DNA from 3 places in the Kocuria kalidii genome. Region 1 is predicted to be linked to each of the others. Evidence: predicted binding sites of a transcription regulator. Region 1 holds the regulator's gene; each other region holds the start of a gene.
The links. Region 1 encodes HrcA, which represses chaperone genes, less so after heat shock. Its sites were predicted from a motif close to TTNGCACTCGNNNNNNNCGAGTGCNAA; they were not measured.
Positions count from the first base shown of each region.

Region 2: groL (chaperonin GroEL) is a predicted target of HrcA. The motif match lies at 1,947-1,973, and genes of this name have one in related genera.
Region 3: groES (co-chaperone GroES) is a predicted target of HrcA. The motif match lies at 1,880-1,906, and genes of this name have one in related genera.

Region 1 covers NZ_JBISWJ010000010.1:37,082-41,277, forward strand. Annotated here, with positions in the region: gene hemW (radical SAM family heme chaperone HemW) at 1-169, shown strand, start outside; gene ACH9D3_RS01660 (DUF4870 domain-containing protein) at 190-654, opposite strand; gene ACH9D3_RS01665 (DUF3097 domain-containing protein) at 787-1,650, opposite strand; gene hrcA (heat-inducible transcriptional repressor HrcA) at 1,826-2,833, shown strand; gene dnaJ (molecular chaperone DnaJ) at 2,904-4,055, shown strand; gene ACH9D3_RS01680 (16S rRNA (uracil(1498)-N(3))-methyltransferase) at 4,052-4,196, shown strand, end outside.
Region 2 covers NZ_JBISWJ010000015.1:11,107-15,302, reverse strand. Annotated here, with positions in the region: gene groL (chaperonin GroEL) at 110-1,741, opposite strand; gene ACH9D3_RS02100 (GNAT family N-acetyltransferase) at 1,994-2,593, opposite strand; gene ACH9D3_RS02095 (hypothetical protein) at 2,655-2,867, opposite strand; gene ACH9D3_RS02090 (DUF3263 domain-containing protein) at 2,864-3,121, opposite strand; gene ACH9D3_RS02085 (SDR family oxidoreductase) at 3,184-3,891, opposite strand; gene ACH9D3_RS02080 (YhjD/YihY/BrkB family envelope integrity protein) at 4,002-4,196, shown strand, end outside.
Region 3 covers NZ_JBISWJ010000097.1:23,636-27,831, reverse strand. Annotated here, with positions in the region: gene groL (chaperonin GroEL) at 1-1,254, opposite strand, end outside; gene groES (co-chaperone GroES) at 1,418-1,714, opposite strand; gene ACH9D3_RS14320 (ABC transporter substrate-binding protein) at 2,166-3,164, shown strand; gene ACH9D3_RS14315 (ABC transporter permease) at 3,254-4,196, shown strand, end outside.

The DNA.
Region 1 (4,196 bases):
CAGCGACGGACTGCCCACGGCCGCGCTGTCCGGCGACGGGCGCACCGCGGTCGCCGGGCTCATCGCCGACGGCCTGGTGGACCCCGCCGCGGCGCTGCGGGGAGCCGTGGTCCTGACCCTGCGGGGGCGGCTCCTGGGCGACGCCGTGGTGCGCCGGCTGCTCGCCTGACCGGGGTCCGGGCGGAGGCCTCAGCCGCGTGCGGCGCGCTCCCGGGCCCGTTCGCGGAGACGGTCGGTGATCCGGTCGTAGAGGCGGGCGTTGAAGCGGTAGAGGTGCGGCTCCCCGCGGTTCACCCGGATCCCCCCGATCAGGGAGCCGACCGCGAGCAGCAACCACGCGGCGGCGGCGGCCAGGGCGAAGATCCACCCGATGAACGGCACCGGTGCGAGCAGGATCCCCGCCACCACCACGAGGGTGGGCAGCAGGGTGAAGTTCATGGCCTCCATCGACTCCTGCTCGGTGAACCGTCCCCGGCCGCGGAAGACCCGGTGGACGAGGAACGACGGGACGAAGCCGACGACACCGCCGAAGTGCGCCAGGGTCGCCCACTGGTGGTCCTCGGTGACGCTCAGCGGCTGGGCCGCGGGGGAGAGGCCCTCGAACGGGGCCTCGGCGTTCTCGCGGCTCGATCGGGGGTCGGTCTGCACGGGCACGGACGTCCTTCGGCGGTGGGCCGCGGCGGTGCCGCGGCCGGTGGGTGGTGTACCCCCATCCTACCGACCGGTCCCGGCGGCGGGGGAGCGCGCCCCCCGCACGTGTGCCTGTGTGACGCGAGCCCGGCCGGGTCAGGCCCCCGGAGCGGTGAGGAAGTCGATGAGCTCCTCGACACGGCCCAGCAGGGACGGCTCGAGGTCGGCGTAGCTGTCCACGCGGGCGAGGATGTGCTGCCAGGCCCGCCCCAGGTCCCCGGGGCTGCGGTGCGGCCACCCGAGGGCGGCGGCGGTGCCGGTCTTCCAGTCGGTGCCCCGCGGGACCACGGGCCACGCCTCGAAGCCGAGCGTGCGGGGCTTGACCGCCTGCCAGATGTCGACGTAGGGGTGGCCCAGCACGAGGACGTTGCCGGCCGCGCCGGGCACGCGCAGGGCCTCCGCCGCGATCCGGGACTCCTTGGAGCCCGCCACGAGGTGGTCCACGAGGATCCCGAGCCTCCGTCCGGGACCCGGCGCGAACTCCCGCACGGCCGCGGGGAGGTCGTCGATCCCGTGCAGCGGCTCGACGACGATGCCCTCGACCGCCAGGTCGTGGCCCCACACCTTGGCCACCAGCTCCGCGTCGTGGTAGCCCTCGACCCAGACCCGGGAGGCCTTCGCCGTGCTCGCCCGCAGCCCCTCGACGGCCACCGAGCCCGACCGCGTGCGCGACGGCTTCCGCCCGGCCGGTGCCCGTCGCGGCTCGACGACCACCACGGGCTCGCCCTCCAGCAGGAAGCCCGGCCCGAGCGGGAAGGCCTTGACCCGGCCCCTGCGGTCCTCGAGGCCCAGCACCCGCATCCCCCCGATGGTCTCCAGGGACACCACGGCCCCCACCCACCCCGTCGTGACGTCCTCCAGGAGCATCCCCGGGGCGACCGGGACCTCGGCGGAGACCGGCCGGCGGCGGGCGAGGGCGTCGTCGTCGAGGCTCCGCGGCCCCCAGCCGTAGTCGCTCATGGTCGTCCTCCCGGGTCGCGTGCGCCGTGCGTCCCCGGCACGGATCAGCCGGAAGCGTACCAAACCGCGGGCGGCGGACCGCCCGTCGGACACGGGGGCTACACTGGACCGCGCTAGCACTGTCGCGGCCCGAGTGCCAGGGGCCGGACGGCGAGGACGAACCGGGAGGAGGACCGTGAACCATCCGAGACGACTGCAGATCCTGCAGGCCATCGTGGAGGACTACGTCCACTTCCGTGAGCCCGTGGGCTCCAAGGCGCTCGTGGACCGGCACCGCCTCGGGGTCTCCTCGGCCACCGTGCGCAACGACATGGCCGTGCTCGAGGACGAGGGGCTGATCGCGGCCCCGCACACCAGCTCGGGCCGGATCCCCACCGACAAGGGCTACCGCACGTTCGTGGACCAGATCGCGGCCGTCAAGCCGCTGTCGGGACCGGAGCGGCGGGCCATCCAGCGACTGCTCGACGACGCCGCGGACATCGACGACGTCATGGAGCGCACCGTGCGCCTGCTCGCGCAGCTCACCCAGCAGGTCGCGGTCGTGCAGTACCCGCACGCCTCGGGGGTCACCGTGCGCCACGTCGAGGTCGTGGACCTCGGCGGCGGCGGGGTGCTCGTGGTCCTCATCCCCACCAACGGGCGGGTGGCCCAGCGCGCGGTCGCGCTGCGGGCCCCGCTCGACGAGAGCCTGCTGCTCGAGCTGCGCGCCCGGGTGCTGGCCGCGGTCGTGGGACGCCCCCTGACCGCGGTGCCGGACGCCCTCGCGGCGATGGCCGCCGGCATCTCCCCGCAGCTCCGGCCGGCCGCCGTGGCCGTGGGGGAGGCCGTCGGCGCCCTCGCCGCGGGCGGGGCCGAGCACCGGCTGGTCATGGCCGGCACCGCCAACCTCGCCCGTGCCACCGGGGACTTCCACCTGAGCATCGGACCGGTCCTCGAGGCCCTCGAGGAGCAGGTGGTGATGCTCCGGCTGCTCTCCGAGATGGAGCAGGACGCCCGTGGGGTGGCCGTGCGGATCGGCACCGAGAACGCCGAGGGGCCGCTCTCGGAGGCCGCGGTCGTCGCCACCGGCTACGGACCGCAGTCCAAGGTGGGGGTCGTGGGACCCATGCGGATGGACTACCCGTCCACGATGGCCGCCGTGCGCGCGGTCGCCCGCTACCTCTCCCGTATCCTCGAGGGCTGAGCCCTCGCGGGCCCCGCCCCCGGAGCCCGCCGCAGAACTCCCAACAGACCTTTCGACAGAACGGACCACGGTGAGCGATCACTACGAGACCCTGGGCTTGTCCCGGGACGCCAGCCAGGAAGAGATCAAGAAGGCCTACCGCAGGAAGGCCCGCAAGCTGCACCCCGACGTCAACCCCAGCCCGGAGGCCGCCGAGGACTTCAAGCGCATCTCCCACGCCAACGACGTCCTCTCCGACCCCGAGAAGCGGCGCGTCTACGACGCCACCGGCAACGAGAACGGCACCGACACCGGTTTCGGCGGGGGCTTCCCGGGCACGGGCTTCGGCTTCGCGGACATCTTCGACACGTTCTTCCAGGGGGCCGGCGGGGCCGGCTCCGGGCGCCGGGGCCCCGCCTCCCGCACCCGCCAGGGCCAGGACGCGCTGATCAACGTCCGGGTCTCCCTCAAGGACGCCGTCTTCGGCACCGAGAAGAAGATCACCGTGGACACGGCCGTGGTCTGCCCCACGTGCGACGGCACCTGCTGCCAGCCGGGCACCCGGCCCGAGACCTGCGAGGTCTGCCACGGATCCGGCCAGGTCCAGCGCCAGGTCCAGTCGATCCTCGGCACCGTGGTCACGGCCGCCCCGTGCGCCACCTGCCAGGGGTTCGGCACCGTGATCAAGCACCCGTGCCACGAGTGCTACGGCGAGGGACGCGTGCGCGACCGCCGTCCGCTGACCGTCAAGATCCCCGCGGGCGTCTCGACCGGCAACCGCATCCGTCTCTCGGGACAGGGCGAGGCCGGGACCGCGGGCGGACCGAACGGCGACCTCTACGTCGAGCTCAAGGTCGACCCCGACCCGACCTTCGAGCGCCAGGGCGACGACCTGCACGCCCGGGTCCGGGTGCCCATGACCTCGGCCGCGCTGGGGACCACCGTGACCCTCGAGACCTTCGACGGGGAGCGCGAGGTGTCCGTGGCCCCCGGGACGCAGACCGGCCACACCGTGACCCTGCACGACCTCGGCACCACCCGGCTGCGCGGCGGCGGGCGGGGCGAGCTGTACGTCCACCTCGAGGTCGAGACGCCCACGGAGCTCGACGACGAGCAGCGCGAGCTGCTCGAGCAGCTGTCCCGGCTGCGCGGCGAGGACCAGTCCACCGGCACGACCCTGAACTCCCCGGCCGGATCCGGCGGCTTCTTCTCCCGGCTCAAGGACAGGTTCTCCGACCTGTGAGCCTGCCGGTCTTCAAGGTCGAGCCGGGCCGGCTGGCCGGCCTCGGGCCCGGTTCGGTGCTCACCGTCACCGGCCCCGAGGCCCGGCACGCCGTCACGGTGCGCCGGCTCGCGCCGGGCGAGCGGCTCGAGCTCGTCGACG
Region 2 (4,196 bases), on a different contig from region 1:
CGGCGCGCCGCGGCACCGGGGGCGGGGACGACGACGGGCCGGGCACCTCCGTGAGGTGCCCGGCCCGTGCCGGATGCGTGCTGGGCACGCGCGACGGGTCAGCCGTCGATCACATCATGCCGCCCATGCCGCCCATGCCGTCGTCGGCACCGCCGCCGGCGCCCGCGGGCTCCGGCTTGTCGGCCACGACGGCCTCCGTGGTGAGGAACAGCCCGGCGATGGACGCCGCGTTCTGCAGCGCGGAGCGGGTCACCTTGACCGGGTCGTTGATGCCCGCGGCCATCAGGTCCTCGTAGTCGCCGGTGGCGGCGTTGAGGCCGTGGCCCATGGGCAGGCCGCGGACCTTGTCCACGACGACGCCCGCCTCGAGGCCCGAGTTGATGGCGATCTGCTTGAGCGGGGCGTCGATCGCGACCTTGACGATGTTCGCGCCGGTCGCCTCGTCGCCCGTGAGCTCCAGCGTCTCGAACGCCTTCTGGCCGGCCTGGATCAGGGCCACGCCGCCGCCGGCGACGATGCCCTCCTCGACGGCCGCCTTCGCGTTGCGCACGGCGTCCTCGATGCGGTGCTTGCGCTCCTTGAGCTCGACCTCGGTGGCGGCGCCCGCCTTGAGGACGGCCACGCCGCCGGCCAGCTTGGCCAGGCGCTCCTGCAGCTTCTCGCGGTCGTAGTCCGAGTCCGAGTTGTTGATCTCGGCGCGGATCTGGGCCACGCGGCCCTCGATCTCCTCGGCGGTGCCGGCGCCGTCGACGATGGTGGTCTCGTCCTTCGTCACGACGACCTTGCGGGCCTGGCCCAGCAGGTCCACGGTGGCCGTCTCGAGGGAGAGCCCGACCTCCTCGGTGATGACCTGGCCACCGGTGAGGATGGCGATGTCGGCCAGCTGCGCCTTGCGGCGGTCACCGAAGCCGGGGGCCTTGACGGCCACGGACTTGATGGAGCCGCGCATCTTGTTGAGCACCAGCAGGGCCAGGGCCTCGCCCTCGACGTCCTCGGAGATGATCAGCAGCGGCTTGCCGGCCTGCATGACCTTCTCGAGCACGGGGACCAGGTCCTTGACCGCGGAGATCTTGGAGTTCACCACGAGGATGTAGGGGTCCTCGAGGACGGCCTCCTGGCGGTCCGCGTCGGTGACGAAGTACCCGGAGAGGTAGCCCTTGTCGAAGCGCATGCCCTCGGTGAGCTCGAGGTCCAGCCCGAAGGTGTTGGACTCCTCGACCGTGATCACGCCCTCCTTGCCGACCTTCTCCATCGCCTGGGCGATGAGGCGGCCGATCTCGGCGTCGCCGGCGGAGATCGACGCCGTGGCGGCGATCTGCTCCTCGGTCTCGACCTCCTTGGCGGAGGCCAGCAGCTCCTCGGTCACCGCGGCGACGGCCTTCTCGATGCCGCGCTTGAGGCTCAGCGGGTCGGCGCCGGCGGCGACGTTGCGCAGGCCTTCCTTGACGAGCGCCTGGGCGAGGACGGTGGCGGTGGTGGTGCCGTCGCCGGCGATGTCGTCGGTCTTCTTGGCGACCTCCTTGACGAGCTCGGCGCCGATCTTCTCGTAGGGCTCCTCGAGCTCGATCTCCTTGGCGATGGACACGCCGTCGTTGGTGATCGTGGGGGCGCCCCAGGCCTTCTCGAGGACCACGTTGCGCCCACGCGGGCCGAGGGTGACCTTGACGGCGTCGGCCAGGGTGTTCAGGCCCCGCTCGAGACCGCGGCGTGCCTCTTCGTCGAATGCAATCATCTTTGCCATGTGACTTCGTCCCTCCTGGACGGTAGACAAACGGTCGACCTCCACGGTGCCCGCGACGGACGGTGCGCACGGCGGCGGACTCTTCCCGACGCCGCGCGGCACCTCACCGTGGTGGTTGAGGTGTCACTCCTGTGCCGGTGGCTGCCCGGGTCGGGCCGGGGACCGAACCATTGGCAGTCCACACGACTGAGTGCTAATCGCAATCTTGGCACTCGTCCCGGGAGAGTGCAAACCCCCCTGAGCCGATTCCGCTCAGCCCTGCCACTCCTCGCGGAGCATGCCGTAGATCATGCGGTCGTAGTGCTCGCCGCGGACCATGCGGGCGCGGCGGATCCGGGCCTCCTCCGTGAAGCCGAGCTTCGCCGCGACCCGGCACATGCCCACGTTGCCGCTCCACGTCTCGAGGTCGAGGCGGTGGGAGTCGGTGCGGGCGAAGAGGTACCCGATCCACAGGCGCATCGCCTCGGTCCCGTAGCCGCCGCTCCAGTGCCGCGGGGAGTACACGGTGATGCCCAGCGAGCGCAGCGGCAGCAGGTGCGTGCCGTCCCCCGGGTCCGCGGTGGGCTTCTCCGACCAGTACCAGGACACCTGCCCGATGAACCGGTCGTCGGCGGCGTCGGCGATCACCATCGTCTCGCGCGGATCCGGCCACTCCCCGGCCACCACGCGCTCCCGGAGGGTCCCCAGCCAGCGCTGGGCGCCCTCCGCGGTGAAGTTGGGGTAGAACGGGCCGTCCGTGCGCTGCCACTCGTGCTCGCCGCCGCCCTCGGGCGGCATGATCCACGCCTCGTACGCGACGAGGTCCTCCTCGGTCCAGTCGCGGACGCGGACTCTGCTTCCCTCGAGCTGCACGGCGGTTCCTTCCGGGGCGTCGAACGGTGGGTGGCGGGGGCGGCGTCGGGACCGTGGCGGCTCAGGGTCCCGGGGCGGAGACCTCGGGCGGCGCTCCACCGGGGGCGTTGAGGAACGAGAACGCCCCGACGCCGAGGGTCAGCAGCCCGGCCAGCACGATGGCGGTGAGCTCCCGGGTCCCCACGCGGACCGTCGGCCGGACGCCTCGGTGGGCGCCCTGGCGGGGTCCGTCCTCGGGGACGTCGTCGAACTCGTCGTGCGGATACCGGCTCATCCGCGGTCACCGCGCTGCCGGCGCAGCCGGGCCACGAGCATCGGGTCGTGCTCGAGGGCGGCCCGGGTGTCGATCAGGACGTTGAGCCGCTGGTAGTAGCGGGTGGGCGAGAGGTGCAGACGACGCCGGATCTCCATCTCCTTGGCCCCCTGGTACTTCCACTGCAGGTTCTCGATCGCCAGGATCTCGCGGTCGGTGGGGTCGAGGCCGGCGCCGTCCCCGTCCGGCCCCGCGCCCGGCGCCCTCTCCGGCACTCCGTCCGGCCCCCTCTCCGGGGCTGTGCCGGGTTCCGGGTCGGGCGCGGCGTCCTCGGCGGTCACCGCGACCCCGCCCGGGGGCGCACGGTGACGCTGGTCAGCTGCGCGTCCTCCCCCGCGTCCACGACGGCGCGCACCGCCGCGGCGACGGACTCCGGGCGGATGTAGCGCTCCGGGACGTACTCGTTGCCCAGGCGCGCCTGGATGTCCCGCTGCATCTGCGTGTCCACGGGACCCGGGTGCACCGAGCCGACCACGATCCCGTCGGCCTCGACCTCCTGGCGGAGCGAGTCGGCGAGCGCCCGGAGGGCGAACTTCGAGGCCGCGTAGACGGCGTCGCCGCCGCGGGCGGTCAGACCCGAGCCGGAGTTGAGGAACACGACCCTGCCCCGGGCGGCCCGCAGGGCGGGCAGCAGGAGGCGGGTCAGCTCCGCGGGGGCCACGACGTTGAGCTCGAGCTGCGAGCGCCACTCCTGCACCGAGGCGGCCTCGACCGTGGTCCTCCCGGCGACGGCCGCCGAGTGCACGAGGACGTCGACCCGGTCCAGGTCCGCCACCAGGGCGGGCAGGGCCTCGAGGTCGGTCAGGTCGGCGGCGCGGACGCTCACGTGCGGGAGGCCGGCGAGCTCGGCCAGCCGGCCGGCGTCGCGGCCCAGGGCCAGGACGTCGTGGTCGCGGGCGAGGTCCAGCACGCAGGCGCGGCCGATGCCCCCGGTGGCCCCGGTGACGACGGCGAGGGGACGGGTCTCGGTCGGGGAAGCACTCATGCGCCCACTCTAGCCAGTCCGCCGCGGGTCGTGCCCGTCCCGGAGCGCGGGCAGGCCCACGGCGGCCGCCCCGGTATCCTGGCCCGCAGGCCACCACGCGGAGGAGTCCCATGGCAAGCGAGTCCGACACCTCGGGAGACCCCGGACCGGCCCCGGACAGGCCGGACGACCCGGGGTCGGACCCGGACAGCCCGGAGAAGCCGTCCTCGCCCGCCCAGATCACCCGCCCGTCCTGGAGCTACATCCTGCGCCGGACCGTCCACGAGTTCCTCCGCGACGAGTGCACCGACTCCGCGGCGGTGATG
Region 3 (4,196 bases), on a different contig from region 1:
CTGCACGAGCGCGGTGCCGCCGCCGGAGACGATGCCCTGCTCGAGGGCCGCGCGCGTCGAGGACACGGCGTCCTCGATGCGGTGCTTGCGCTCCTTCGCCTCGACCTCGGTGGCCGCGCCGACCTTGATCACGGAGACGCCGCCGGCCAGGCGCGCGAGACGCTCCTGGAGCTTCTCGCGGTCCCACTCGGAGTCGGAGCGCTCGGCCTCGGCGCGGATTGTGGCGACCCGCTCCTGGATCTCGGCCTGGGTGCCCCCGCCGTCGACCAGGGTCGTGGTGCTCTTGGTGACGGTGACCCGGCGGGCCGTGCCCAGCTGCTCCAGGGTGACCTGGTCGAGGCTGATGCCCAGCTCGCTGGTGATGAGCTGGCCGCCGGTCAGGACGGCGAGGTCCTGCAGGATCGCCTTGCGGCGGTCGCCGAAGCCGGGAGCCTTGAGGGCCACGACGTCGAGGGTGCCGCGGAGCCTGTTGACCACGAGGGTGGACAGGGCCTCGCCCTCGACGTCCTCGGCGATGATGGTCAGCGGCTTCTTGGCCTGGAGGACCTTCTCCAGCACGGGCATGAGCTCGGGCACCGAGGAGATCTTGCCCTGGTACAGCAGCACCAGGGAGTTCTCCATGACCGCTTCCTGGCGCTCGGCGTCGGTGACGAAGGACGGGGACAGGTAGCCCTTGTCGAACTGCATGCCCTCGGTGACGTCGAGCTCCACCTCGGTGCTCGAGCCGTCCTCGATGGTGATGACGCCGTCCTTGCCCACGGTCTCGAAGGCCCGGGCGATGAGCTCGCCGATGGCCGGGTCCTGGGCCGAGATGGCCGCCACGTGGGCGACGTTGGCGCCCTCGACGGGACGGGCGTTCTCGAGCAGCCGCTCGGAGACGGCCTCGACGGCCTTCTCGATGCCGCGCTTGAGGCTCAGCGGGTCGGCGCCGGCGGCCACGTTGCGCAGGCCTTCCTTGACGAGCGCCTGGGCGAGGACGGTGGCGGTGGTGGTGCCGTCGCCGGCGACGTCGTTGGTCTTCGTCGCCACCTCCTTGGCGAGCTGGGCCCCGAGGTTCTCGTAGGGGTCGTCGAGCTCGACCTCACGGGCGATGGTCACGCCGTCGTTGGTGATCGTGGGGGCGCCCCACTTCTTGTCGAGCACCACGTTGCGCCCGCGCGGGCCGAGGGTGACCTTGACGGTGTCGGCGAGCTTGTTGACGCCGTTCTCGAGGGACTTGCGTGCGGCATCGTCGAATGCCAGCTGCTTGGCCATGGACTATGGCTCCTTCTGGGTGGCTGGGGTCGCCAGCGGGGTTTCGGGGATCTGGAATCCGGGGGTCCGGAAGCGGCGAAGGGTGCCCGCCGCGGGCCCGCCGGAACAGCGGGGCGAGCGGCGGGCACCCTTCGTCAGGACTGCGCGGTCTGCTTCGCCGGGTCTACTTCTCGACGACGGCGAGCACGTCGCGGGCGGGGAGCACCAGGTACTCCTCGCCGTTGTACTTGACCTCGGTCCCGCCGTACTTGGAGAAGATCACGACGTCGCCCTCCTTGACGTCCACCGGGATGCGGTTGCCGGAGTCGTCGACCCGACCGGGTCCGACGGCCAGGACCTTGCCCTCCTGGGGCTTCTCCTTGGCGGTGTCCGGGATGACCAGGCCGGACGCGGTGGTCTGCTCGGCGGCGAGCGGCTGGACGACGATGCGATCCTCGAGAGGCTTGATGGAGACCGACACGATCTCTCCTTGTCTGTAGGCGTGAAGAACAGTGGGCGACCGCGGGCGGAGCCCGCCGTCGTGCTTCGGGCCGGTCGGCGCACCGACCGTCGTCGCGGTGCCGATCGATCGCCGGGCCCTTAGCACCCTCACCCGGAGAGTGCCAAGGCCGACTATAGAAGTCGGCTAGCAGTCGGTCAAGGCGAGTGCCAGCACCACCCGGGCGCCGGACCGGCCGGGACCCCCGGCCCGAATTAGGTCACACCTGCATTCGCCAATGATTTGCCTCACGCCCGCTCCACCCTCTAGGTTGAGCACTAAGGCAACCCTTACCTCGGCCGAGCAGCGGTGCCCCCCTCGACGCCCCGCACGTCCGCGTGCCGGTCCGTCATCCGTCAGAGCTCCTCGTCCTGCGGCCCGCCCGGGCCGTTCCGACGGAGTCCGCCACCGCGTTCCCGCACGAAGGAAGACCATGAACCGCACCACGCACCCGGCCGTCCTCCTGGCCGCCGTCAGCGCCCTCGCCCTCACCGCCTGCGGTGGGGCGCAGGGCGGTGAGGCCGCCTCCACGGAGTCCCCCGCCACCTCCGCGGCCACCACGATCGAGGTCGAGGACAACCACGGCACGCAGACCGTCGAGACCCCGCCGGAGTCCGTCGTCGCCACCGACAACCGCACCTTCGAGACGCTGGCCGACTGGGACGTCGAGCTGGCGGCGGCTCCGCGCGCCCTCATGCCGGACACCGTCGACTACGCCGACGACGAGTCCGTCACCGACCTCGGCAACCACCGCGAGCCCGACCTCGAGGCGGTCGTCGCCGCGGACCCCGACCTCATCGTCAACGGCCAGCGCTTCGCCGACTACCGGGAGGACTTCGCCGACCTCGTGCCGGACGCCACCATCGTCGAGCTGGACCCGCGCGAGGACCAGCCCTTCGACGAGGAGCTGAAGCGGCAGACCTCCGTCCTGGGCCAGATCTTCGACCGCGAGGACGAGGCCGAGCAGATCAACGGCGACTTCGACGCGGCGATGCAGCGCGTCGTCGAGGGGTACCAGCCCGGCGACACGGTCATGGCCGTCACCGTCTCCGGCGGCGAGATCGGCTACATCGCCCCGGGCAACGGACGCACCCTGGGCCCGCTGTTCGAGATCTTCGACTTCGCACCGGCCCTCGAGGTCGAGGGCGCCACCGACGACCACCAGGGCGACGACATCTCGGTCGAGGCGATCGCCGACTCGAACCCCGACTGGATCCTCGTGATGGACCGCGACGCCGCGATCAGTCCCGACGACGCGGAGTACACCCCGGCGCAGGAGGTCATCGAGGAGGCGGAGGCCCTGCAGAACGTCACCGCGGTGCAGGAGGACAACGTCGTCTACATGCCCCAGGACACCTACACCAACGAGGGCATCCAGACCTACACGGAGTTCTTCAACACCCTGGCCGACGCCATGGGCGAGCAGGACTGACCCGTCGGCGGACGACGGTGGTGGGGCCCTCCCCGGCGGGTCCCACCACCGTGCCGGCTCGGGCACGAGGCCGAAGGAGAGGCTGAGCCATGACGACGATCTCGTCCGGACCCCGGACCGGGAGCAAGGGCGCACTGTTCGACTGGAAGCTTCTCCTCGGCGTGCTCGGGGTCCTGGCGCTGCTGGCCGCCTCTCTCCTCACGGGGGTGTACGACGTCTTCGGCGCCGACGACGGCGACGAGATGTTCGCCATCACACGGATCCCCCGCACCGTCGCCCTGGTGCTCGCCGGCGCCGCCATGTCCATGTCCGGGCTGGTGATGCAGCTGCTCACGCAGAACCGCTTCGTGGAGCCGACCACGACGGGCACCACCGAGTGGGCGGGGCTCGGGCTGCTGCTCGTCATGCTCCTGGTGCCCACCGCCACGATCCTCACCCGGATGCTCGGCGCCGTGACCGCGGCCTTCATCGGGACCATGATCTTCTTCCTCTTCCTGCGCCGCGTCTCCCTGCGCTCCTCCCTCATCGTGCCCATCGTCGGCATCATGCTCGGCGCGGTGGTCGGCTCCGTCTCCACGTTCCTCGCGCTGCAGACGGACACGCTGCAGAACCTCGGGGTCTGGTTCGCCGGCAGCTTCACCTCGGTGCTGCGCGGCCAGTACGAGGTGCTGTGGATCGTGCTCCTGGTCGGGATCGCGGTGTTCCTCGTGGCGGACCGGCTCACCGTCGCCGGGCTCGGGGAGGACATCGCCGTCAACGTGGGGCTCGACTACCACCGCACCGTCCTGCTCGGGACCGGGCTGATCGCGGTGGCCACCGGCGTCGTCACCGTCGTCGTCGGCAACCTGCCGTTCCTGGGCCTCATCGTGCCGAACCTCGTCTCGATGGTCCGCGGCGACGACCTGCGCGGCAACCTGCCGTGGGTGTGCCTGCTCGGGATCGCGATCGTGACGCTGTGCGACCTCATCGGAAGGATCCTCATCATGCCCTTCGAGATCCCCGTGTCCGTGATCCTCGGGATCGTCGGCGCCG